Regions from separate parts of the Lactococcus sp. S64 genome, predicted to be linked through region 1. Evidence: riboswitches for the same ligand, from Rfam matches in the RefSeq annotation. Region 1 holds a riboswitch; each other region holds the start of a gene.

Region 1 (3,789 bases):
AACCAGGCAAAGTTATTTTACCTGAATCAGTCCCTTGATAGACATCTGAGCCATTAGTATCATTGACAACTTCTACTCCCCCAACATCATTCACAAGATTTACTAAACCGTCCATATTAACAATCATAAAATTATTAAGATTAAGCCCTACTTGATTACCAATGGTTTTCATGGCATAAGTGACAGCAGATGATAACCCACCATTATTAAATCCTAAAGGATAAGCAGCATTCATTTTTTGAGTAGATTGAATTTTTTCAGATGCATCTTCAATATTCGTCATCGTATCTCGTTCCACTGAAATAATAGTGGTTGTTTTTGTCCGAGGATTCAATGTTAAAATAATTTGAGAATCTGAATTTCCATTCCATGAATCTGCACCCCCCCGACTATTATCACCAGTATCCACTCCCATGAGCAAGATAGTTAGTGGTTTTTTTGCAGATATACTAGAACTTTTTATTTTTGTATTTACATGAGTTTTCGTTAATGTTTTCTCTGCTTGAACATAGATAACCGCACTAACTGCCACGACTAAAATAACAAAAAGGGACATAAAACGAACAAAATATACTTTTTTAGACCTTTTTATTTTTTTCTTTTGTCTAATTTCTTTTCTTTTCATATCAAGAATACTTCTTTCTTTTATTAAAAATTATAACTTACTTAAACTCTTTAATTTTTCGTCAGCCGAGCTATTCAAAACCAGTCCTACTGCCAAAGTTGAAATTAAAAATGATGATCCACCTTGTGATAAAAAGGGAAAGGTGACACCTGTTTCTGGAACCAAACCAATTGCTCCACCTAAATTGACAAAAACTTGTATCAACAAAAAAGATGAACAACCAATTGAAATCATTGAATTAAATGGATCTTTTGCCCGCATCCCCACCAAAAGCATTCGGGTAATCATGAAAAAAATGACAGCTAGGATTATAATTCCACCAATGATTCCCAATTCTTCTACTATTACTGAAAATATAAAATCTGTATGAGCTTCAGGCAAAAATCCTTGTTTTTCAATCGAATTCCCCAGTCCTCTTCCAAACCAGCCACCATCTACAATCGCATAATATGAATTAGCAAGTTGATGACCCGAAGAAGCCAAGTCAGTAAAAGGATTAACGAATGCTTTAAATCGAGCATTAATATAAGATCCTGGAATCAAATCGCCTCCACTGATAAAAAGAAAGAGCAAAAAACTAAGACTAATCGTAAGCAACATCTTCCCATAACCTGAAAACCATCGCCAAGAAATTCCACTTGCACCAATCATTATCAAGGCTAAGAGCCCAATAATTGCTGTATTTCCTAAATTAGGCATACTGAGTTCCACTATCATTAGTAAGATAATCGGAAATCGCCACCCCCCTACAACTTTTTTTATGAGATTGTTACCCTTAAAAATTGCTTGAATATCATTTTTCTCAATCTCTTCTTGTCTGTTAGAAAAGATAGAAGCAAGAAACCAAACTGTAAAAAGTTTTGCAAATTCAACCGGCTGAATAGTTCCAATCCCTGGTAAGGGAATCCATCCATGCGCTCCATTCGCTGATGTATTAGGACCCACCCTTGAATAAATCATCAGCAAGATAATAATTAGAAAAATTATTTTTAAAATCTTTTCATTTTTTATAATTCTTAATTTTACTCGATAAATAATAATTAAAGCCACAAAACTTATAATTATAAAGACTCCTTGAGAAATTGCCAATCGATAAGGAGATAGTCCTCGGTTAATTTGATAGGGGACAGTTGCTGAAAACACCATGAGTAAGCCAACAGCTGAAAGAATCAAATAAGGAATCAAAATAGATAAATCTAAAAAACTATTTTTTGTAATTTTTTTTTCCATAAATGAATCCCCCTTCGTTAATTTTCCAAATGAACGACAAGAGTATTTCTAGTTGCAAATCAATGAATAACTTTTTCTTTCTTATTTTCTTATTTTTTATTGTTGTATGAATTAATATTTTTGTCATCGGCTTGTACCTCAATTTCTGATTTATAGTAGATTTTGATTGTACAGCTCTAACTCAGAGAACTAGATTAGATTGAAGTGATAAAAATGCTTGTCCATTTTTATGCTATCTTTCTTCCTATAGCTCCCAGGGTCTGAGCCACTGTTATTCTGTGCTTCCATTTTCACCACCTCCTTTTTTATAAAAAAATTGCCTACGCCGGTTGAACGTAGACAAGGTATGATTTCAAAAAGATACACTATCAAGTGAACTAAAGTACCCAGTATCGTTCAAGCTTTAGCTCCGCAGGGCGATGTTGTTGCACTATTTCACGCCTTCTTTTTTCGACGTGAACTGTTGGCCCTCTCATCGTGTCTCCACGACTCTGCGGCAGCAACCCGTATCCCTGTGGTAGCCTCACCTACCGATGGTTAGAAAATCTCTAACCAAAATTGCTTAAATTAAATTTTCAAAATATTTCCTAAGCAAAAAAATTATAACACGACCTATACTTTTAGTCAAATAACAAATGTATTACCTAAATTAAATGTTTTTTTATTGGTTTAAACCTCTTGTTATGACTAAGTTTTTAGAAATTAGAACTAAGAAAAAAATATTATTTTTTAAAATAAAATACCAAAGATTAAAATATACAGACAAAAAGCTTATAATTGAATAATGAATTTCGTTAATAAATAAAAAAACTCCCTAGTCAATGCTGACTAAGGAGTTTTTTATTATATTTATCGAATTCCTAAAGCAATACGGGCATAACGACTCATTTTATCAACTGTCCATGCTGGATACCAAACCAAGTTCACCTTGATTTCACCAACTTCTGGCACTGCTTTCAAAGCATCATGAATTTGTTCAGTCAAAAGGTCCGCCAAAGGGCAACCCATTGTTGTCAATGTCATTTTAATTTCTGTAAATCCGTTATCTTCAAAGCTAATTTCATAAACTAATCCGAGGTTGATAATATCAATCCCAAGCTCTGGGTCAATGACGTTTTCAAGGGCAGAGAGAATTTTGTCCTTGATTTCATTCACTTGCTCTTCTGTGTATTTATCTGCCATTTTATCTCCTTAGGCTGTCATAAAAAGCAAAACTTTAAAAGTTGAACGAATGTGCTTTCTAGGACAAATCCAAATTGTCAAATTCTTTTTACAGCTTTATTTTACCAAATTTATTTTAAAATTTCTAGATAAAAAATTACTGACAGAAAAAATTTATTCATAAAATTTTCTGTCAGTAATTTATTTTATGCAAAACGTGAGAATTTCTTGAAGAAACTCAACATGAAAGTAAAGAGAGCGATAATAACCACAAATAGGATTGCTTCTGGTAAAATTGCTCCATTCAAACCAATGGTTTCGCGTAACATTTTTAAACCATAAGTCATTGGTAACCAAGGACTGATGACTTGATATATTTTAGGCGCAAGTTGTAAGGGGTAAGTTCCTGCACTCGTCGCCAGTTGTAGAACTAAGACTACAATCATAAGGAATTCACCAATCTTACCTAGAGCCGTTAAGAAGAAAGTATTGATTGCCATGTAAGCGAAGCTGATTAAAAGTACTGACAACAACATTTCCCACAAATGATTTGGTCTCAATCCAAGAAGAGCAACTGCTCCCCAGACGATGATTCCTTGTAAAAGTGCTACCAAACCATTTGTACCAATTTTCGCCAACATAAATTCGCGACCAGATTTCCATTTTTCACCTGAGAAACCAATTCCAATCACAACATTTGTCGCAAGGGCACCAATAAAGAGAGCAACATTAATCATGTATGGTGTCATTCCTGCACCATTTTCTGGTACATT
Region 2 (3,789 bases), on a different contig from region 1:
AAAAACAGAAGCTTCCTTGGCAATCTTTGCCAATTCATTATCATCTAATTGGTCGATATCAGAACCTAAAATAGTTTTATCAACTGGAAGTCCTACTTGTTTGCAAACTGAACGAGTAACTTTATCGTTGTCACCAGTCAAGATTTTAACTGATACCCCATATTTATTGAGTGCTTTGATTGCTTTTGCTGTAGATTCTTTGGGTGGATCAAGAAAGGCAAGATAACCCATTAACACCATTTCAGATTCATCTTGAACCGAGAATGTATCTACTGGTGAAGGATTTGTTTTTTGAGCGACTAAAATCACGCGCATTCCTTCTTCGTTAAGTTCATCAACTTTTTTCAGAATGTATGCTCTGAGTTCAGGAGTTAAATGAACAACATTTCCCTTATCTTCGACTAAAGTACAGATGTCTAACATTTCTTCAGCTGCACCTTTAGTAATCATTTGAGTTTTTGAAGTCGCTCCATTAGTATTGCTTTTTACTACGACACTCATCCGACGTCTTTCAAAATCAAAAGGAATTTCATCAACTTTTGTATATTTACTACTTAGACCACCCAGTTCAGGATTTTTATCTTGCTTGGCTTCGGCTCCTTCGATAATTGCCAAATCCATTAAATTCTTTAAACCAGTTTGGTAGTAACTATTCAAAAATCCATGTCTTAATACTCGAATATTTTCTTGCCCATGAATATCTAAATGACGCATTAATACTACTTTGTCTTGTGTTAATGTTCCAGTTTTATCAGTGCAGAGAATATTCATTGACCCTAGATTTTGAATAGAATTTAGGTTCTTGATGATTGTTTTTTCTTTTGACATTGTGACTGCACCTTTTGCTAGGCAAGTTGTCACAATCATTGGTAACATTTCTGGTGTTAAACCAACAGCAACTGCTAAAGCAAATAGTGCAGCTTCCATCCAATCACCTTTAGTGAAACCATTGATCAATAAGACAAATGGAACCATAACTAACATAAAGCGAATAAGGACCCATGAAACTGAGTTAACGCCTTTTTCAAAAGTTGTTTTAGTTGAGTCTTCGGTTACACTTTTTGCCATTTCACCAAAAATGGTCGCATCTCCAGTTGCAATTACAACTCCATAAGCACTACCAGAAATGACATTTGAACCCATGAAGGCTAGGTTTACTGACTCTGTGATTGAATCATCTTTTTCATCAGTAGCTAAATCTAGTTTTTCTACTGGTTCGCTTTCACCAGTTAAAGAGGCTTGGCTGATAAATAAGTCTTTTGCTTGAATAATCCTAAGGTCTGCTGGAACCATGTCTCCAGCTGATAGATGGATAATATCGCCTACGAGAACTTCTTCAATAGGAATCTCTTGACTTCCTGATTCTAATCTATGAACGTTTGTCGTCGTCGTAATCATTTTTAAGAGATTCTCAGCAGCATTTCCACTTCTAGTCTCTTGAACGAAACGCAGAATTCCTGAGATTAAAACCATTGTAGTAATGATAATGAGTCCTTGGGGATTTTTCTCACCAGGAGCTGCTAAGATAATATCCGTAAAAGCTGAAACTAATGCTAAGACAAACAATATAATGGTAAAAGGATTGATGAACGCTTGATAAAGCCGTTTAATAAGTGAAGTTTTTTTACCACGCGTAATCGTATTATCTCCATATTGTTCACGAGAGATTTCTACTTGTTCTTCACTTAATCCTTTATTTGATGTTTTAAATTTTTGAAATAGCTCCTCTTTTGTAGAAGTTTTTGCAAATTCTAATCTTGCATTTATTTCATTGTTATCTACAAATGTTGTAGCTCTTTTTGTGTTTTCGAGTGTTTTTCTAATTTTTTTCATTGGTCTGTACCTCATATTCTATAATATTTTTGTGTGTACAGTCCCAAACGTTAGGCACTTTAAAGAAGGTGATAAAAACGGAAAGCTGCTCTTATCACGTTAATTATCTGCGGCCTATCAGGCTCGGGACTATTAATACTCTGGGATTCCATTTCCGTTTTCACCTCCTTTTTAAATATAAAAAAACCTTGCCTACAAAACTTAAACGTAGGCAAGGGAATAATTCCAAAAAAGATACCACTACTATAGAGCGAATCAGTTACAAGCTATCGTTCAAGCTTTAGCTCCGCAGGGCAATGTTGTTGCACTATTTCACGCCTTGTTTGTCGACGTGAACTGTTAGCCCTCTCATCGTGTCTCCACGACTCTGCGGCAGCAACCCGTATCCCTGCGGTAGCCTCACCTACCGACGATTATGTCATAGACATAACCTTTATTATTATAACTGACATATTCTTTTTTGTCAATCTTTTTTATTTTTAATTTACTATAGACTCTGTTGCACCATTCATTGCCCAATCTTTTGATAAAAATAACGAATTATCAATATGATAGTTGACCTTGCTTGGTGTCTTCATGAATTTTTCAATCGCTTTGTCTGTGGCTAACCAACCTTTAGTACCAAAGTGAACAGTATCACCAGAGGCATAAGGCGTGTTATACATATCTGTTAAGTCAGCAATTTGATAAAAGCCTTGACTGCGCAATTGTGTTTTAATTTTAGAGCTGAAATTTTCGAGTGTTGCTTTTGATACTCCAGTGTAAGATGACCATGAGCCGTTTACTGGTTGAATAACAAATAAAACATCATTATTATTTTTGGCAAACACATTTAAGAGCTGTTGGAAATCTTGATACTCTGGACTTTCTAAATAGGAAACATGTTTTTTGTAATTTTCTAGATGTTTATATTTAGATTTTATTTTCTTATCCCAAACTTTATTATTGATTTGGAAAGGATTGTTATTTGAACTATCTTTTCCTTGGTCAACTGCCAATTTTTCTAAGTTTTCAGAGGTTGGATCATTGGGTAATTCTTTAGCAAACTTATTAATTTTTGGTGTAAGTCCAAGAGGTTGTGCTGTGAATTGTGAAACACTTGAGAAGAGTAAATCTTCTTTTCGCCAAAACTGAAGATTGGTCGCCACAGTCATTTTTTGTAGAGCGGTCAGTGGTTTTTTATCTGCTAGACGTTCTAGAGAATTATAAATCGTCTCTTCAGATTTAAGCGATCTAAATCTTAATAAATGTTTTGCAAGTTGGGTGGTGGTATCTGCTTTAGGGTTTGCTTCTTTTAACCAACCGTAAATCTCACCTTTGGATACAAAGTTTTTCAATTCACTTTCAACAATTCCTTGTTTTGAAAACCATTGTGGACTAATGACAAAAACAATTTTACGATTTTTTAACTCATTTGCCACAGAGTTCATGTAGAAAAAGTGGGTTAAAGTAGTTGTTCCTGGTTGTCCTACTAAGAATGGCGTAAAACCAGAATTGTATTTTTTGAAATAGGCACTTGGGTGAAAAGAATCCACATGTTCCATTTCTGATGAACCAAGAACTGGTAAAAACTCGGGGTCTGAATAGGCTTGTTTTTTAATTGAATAGCCTGTAAAGCTTGGAGTATTTAGTGGTGATTGAGCAAATTTAACAAGTTGGTCTTTTGAGTATTTCATACCAACATTTATTGGGAGAAATATCAGTAAGCCAACAAGGGCTAAAGCTGCAATTAATGGGCCAATGGCTCTAAAAATTTTAATTTTCATCCTTTTTTTCCTGAACGCGTGCTGCTATTTTATTTGCTGTATTCCAATCTTCACGGTCCATTTCTGATGGTGGAAGACTGATATCAAAAGCGCCTTCTAATTCAACAATGAGCATAATGGCTCTCATTGAATCAAGAATTCCTTCTTCAAATAAATCCATGTCTAAGTCTTCACGGAATTCGTCTGTGCC
Region 3 (3,789 bases), on a different contig from region 1:
CTTGGGATCAAGATGATCTAGTGGCACAAAAAGTTTGTGAATTAGAACGTGTTGACTCTTATCGGACAGATGATTTTGTTCTTGAAGGAGGTTCGTTCCATGTTGACGGTCAAGGAACAGTTTTGACTACTGAAATGTGCCTTTTATCTGAAGGACGCAATCCTCACATGAGCAAAGAGGACATTGAAAATAAACTTAAAGAACATTTGAATGCTGAAAAAATTCTTTGGCTTGGGGATGGAATTGACCCAGAAGAAACAAATGGTCACGTGGATGATGTTGCTTGCTTCGTAGCACCAGGGGAAGTTGCATGCATTTATACTGAGGATGAGAAGTCACCTTTTTATGAAGCAGCACAAGATGCCTATAAACGCTTGAGCCAAATGACAGATGCTAAAGGACGTCAACTCAAAGTTCATAAATTGACTTGTCCAGCTAAAAATGTAACGATTAAAAAACAATTTAGAATTGATACAGTTGAAGGAACAATGCCACGTGAAGACGGAGATATTTGTATTGCTTCATATATGAATTTCTTGATTACAAACAAAGGAGTTATCGTACCACAATACGGTGATGAAAATGATGCTCTAGCATTAAAACAAGTTCAAGAGATGTTTCCAGACCGCGAAATAGTTGGCGTGAACACTGTTGAAGTAGTTTATGGTGGAGGAAATATCCATTGTATTACTCAACAACAACCTAAAGCCAAATAAGGAGTAGAGAGGATTTAACAGAAAATGGCAAAACGTATTGTAGTTGCTCTAGGGGGGAATGCTATTTTAACTAGCGACCCTACAGCGCAAGCACAATCTATGGCACTTAATAAGACTGCCGAACAATTAATGCCTTTAATAAAAGACAATGATGTTGAAATGGTCGTCACTCATGGAAATGGCCCCCAAGTTGGTAATTTACTTTTGCAACAACTTGAAAGTAATTCAGTTAAAAATCCGGCAATGCCACTTGATACAGCTGTTGCTATGACTCAAGGGCAAATCGGTTATTGGATGGCACAAGCTTTTACAGAAGCTCTTGCTAATAATGGAATGTCTGATGTTCCATTTGTTTCTGTAGTGACAAGAACAGTAGTTGATGCTAATGATGAGGCTTTTAAAAATCCGACAAAACCTATTGGACCTTTTTATAGCCAAGAAGAGGCTAAAAATATTCAGACTCAATATCCTGATTGGAAATTGATTGAGGATTCTGGACGAGGTTACCGAAGAGTAGTTCCTTCACCTTTACCTCTCAAAATTGTTGAAGCTAACGCAATTAAACCATTGTTAGAATCATCAGCTTTGGTTACAGTATCTGGTGGCGGAGGAATTCCTGTTATTGAAAAAAATAAGGGATATCAAGGAGTTGAAGCGGTAATTGACAAAGATTTTTCGGCAGCAAAATTAGCAGAACTTGTTGATGCTGATGAACTAGTTATTTTTACCTCTGTCGGTGATGTCTTTTTAAATTTTGGTAAACCCAACCAAAAAGCGTTAGGAGTTGTACCAGTTAGCGAAATGCGTCAATATCTAGAGGAAGGTTATTTTGCGGCAGGTTCTATGAAACCAAAAGTGGCAGCAGCTGTCGCTTTTGTCGAAAATACTGGTAAGCAAGCCACGATTACTTCACTTGAAAATGTGGAAAACTTTGTTAAAAGTGGGGCAGGAACACGGATTGTACCCGATTTAGTTTAAAAAAAGTATTTTTCAAAATAATTTATTTAAAATTTGAAATAAAAAGAATTTAAGTAGGTTACCCGTTTTAATTTGACAAAAAGTATAGCTAGTGCTATACTTTTTTTGTAGTAAATAAAAACTAATCATATTAGGTGAGGTTACTCTGAAGAACATAGGTTATCGCTCAAAACTGTCGAGAGACAATAATGGGTAAAGCAGGACTAGTCGAATCAAGGCTTTTCCAAGATAACTAGAAATATCATTTCTTACGTCTCAGAAAGCCAAAACTCAAATGTCGTGATTAAATAGACTAATAATCTATTGATTTTGAGAGCCTCCCTTTATATGAAAAGGAGGCTTTTTATGTCAAGAAGAAAATATCTTGATACAAAACAACCAAAAGTAAAATCTATTATGGGTGATTTTATTTTAATTGGTATTATTTGTTTGTTTGCATTTATTCTTATTGTGACACAAATAACTATTAACCAACCCCTTTCATCGTTACCTTCTCAAAGTTCAGTGGATGATGTCAAGAAAATGCACGATTTTTTATCTATTGGAAACCTTGCGTATTTTTCAATGCGAACAATGTTTCGCATGATTGTAGGAATGATGTGGTCAATTTTATTCTCTGTTATTTGTGGTGTATTGGCAATTAAGTTTAAAACTGCAAGAAGAATTATTTTGCCGATGGTCAATTTCTTAGAATCAGTTCCTTTATTAGGTTTCATGACATTCACTACTGCATTTTTACTTGGATTATATCCAGGTAATGTAATGGGAGCTGAAGCGCTTGCCATTTTTGCAGTATTTACTGGACAAGCATGGAACATCATGTTGTCACTTTACCAAATAATGGAAGTAGTTCCCAAAGATTTGAAAGAAGTAACATCACAATTTCGATATAGTGCTTGGGAAAAATTTTGGCGTCTTGAATTTGTATATTCAATTCCAGGCCTACTATGGAATCTTGTCATATCTCAGTCAGCAGCATGGTTTGCCATTGTTGCAAGTGAACAGGTTACCGTCGCAATCCCTAAGTCTGAAACTTTAATTTTGCCAGGAATTGGCTCTTATATTCAAGTTGCATTAGATCGCGCAGACTTTAAAGCTTGTGGTTTCGCTGTTATTGCTTTAATTATTAATGTCGTCATACTAAATTTCTTAGTTTTTCAACCTTTGGTTAAAGCTACTTATTATTATCGTTATGATGAAGGAACAACTCAAGGTAATCCTCCAAAATCAATTGTATACAATTTAGTAAAAGCATCTAATTTTGGAAAAATATTAATGAAATGGATTCAAAAAATAAAAGATTTCTGGATTTTTAAGTTACCTAGAGTTTGGTATATTCTTAGGATAAATCTTATTTTTAAATATCTAGGAAAAGTTAAGAAATATATTTCAATCATTTGGTATATCCTTTTAGGGTATGCGGTTGTTATCTCTGCTATTAAACTTTATAGATTCTTACCTCATGAAGATTTTTCAATAATCCCTCACTTAATGCTTTTAACTACATTGAGGGTAGTATTAGCAATGCTTATAGCAGCAGCGATTTTTACACCTCTTGGGGTTTGGGTTGCAAGTAACAAAAGACGTTTAAGCTTTATCCAACCAATTGGACAAGTTGTTGGATCGATTCCTTCAAACGTATATACTCCATTCATAGTAATTTTTATTAGTTTAGGGTATAAGCAACTTGAGTGGTGGATTTTGCCGCTAATCATGGTTGGTTGTCAATGGTATTACTTTTTCAATGTTATTGCTGGGTATTTAGCAATACCAGATGATATAAAAGAAGTCACAAAAATTTTTCCATTATCCAAGTTTAAGTGGTGGACTCGCTATCTCATTCCATCAATGTTTCCGTACTTGATAACAGCTATCATAAATGCTGCGGGAGCAGCATGGAATGCAGATATAGCAGCGGAAAGCCTACAGTGGGGTAAAGAAACAATAAATGTTACTGGCTTAGGGCAATATATTGCTGTGAATGATGGAATTAAAGATAAATCAGCACTTGGTACTTTGGCGATGTGTGCTGTAGTAGGATTGTGTATTATATTCGTTTGGCAACCACTTTACAAATATGCTAGAGAAAAATTCC

What was found. A riboswitch is a leader RNA that binds a small molecule or an ion and turns the genes downstream of it on or off. The one in region 1 is predicted to bind magnesium.
Region 2: another riboswitch for magnesium. It lies ahead of mgtA (magnesium-translocating P-type ATPase); the one in region 1 lies ahead of IAE51_RS10200 (FtsW/RodA/SpoVE family cell cycle protein).
Region 3: another riboswitch for magnesium. It lies ahead of IAE51_RS09000 (ABC transporter permease subunit); the one in region 1 lies ahead of IAE51_RS10200 (FtsW/RodA/SpoVE family cell cycle protein).

The regions. Positions count from the first base shown of each region.
Region 1 is NZ_JACVUQ010000010.1:34,484-38,272, reverse strand. Features, by position in the region: gene IAE51_RS10205 (LCP family protein) at 1-625, opposite strand, end outside; gene IAE51_RS10200 (FtsW/RodA/SpoVE family cell cycle protein) at 656-1,855, opposite strand; M-box (ykoK) riboswitch at 2,236-2,397, opposite strand; gene IAE51_RS10195 (metal-sulfur cluster assembly factor) at 2,705-3,037, opposite strand; gene IAE51_RS10190 (YhgE/Pip domain-containing protein) at 3,223-3,789, opposite strand, start outside.
Region 2 is NZ_JACVUQ010000001.1:341,326-345,114, forward strand. Features, by position in the region: gene mgtA (magnesium-translocating P-type ATPase) at 1-1,833, opposite strand, end outside; M-box (ykoK) riboswitch at 2,091-2,251, opposite strand; gene dltD (D-alanyl-lipoteichoic acid biosynthesis protein DltD) at 2,313-3,599, opposite strand; gene dltC (D-alanine--poly(phosphoribitol) ligase subunit DltC) at 3,589-3,789, opposite strand, start outside.
Region 3 is NZ_JACVUQ010000008.1:6,396-10,184, reverse strand. Features, by position in the region: gene aguA (agmatine deiminase) at 1-716, shown strand, start outside; gene arcC (carbamate kinase) at 741-1,694, shown strand; M-box (ykoK) riboswitch at 1,814-1,983, shown strand; gene IAE51_RS09000 (ABC transporter permease subunit) at 2,040-3,789, shown strand, end outside.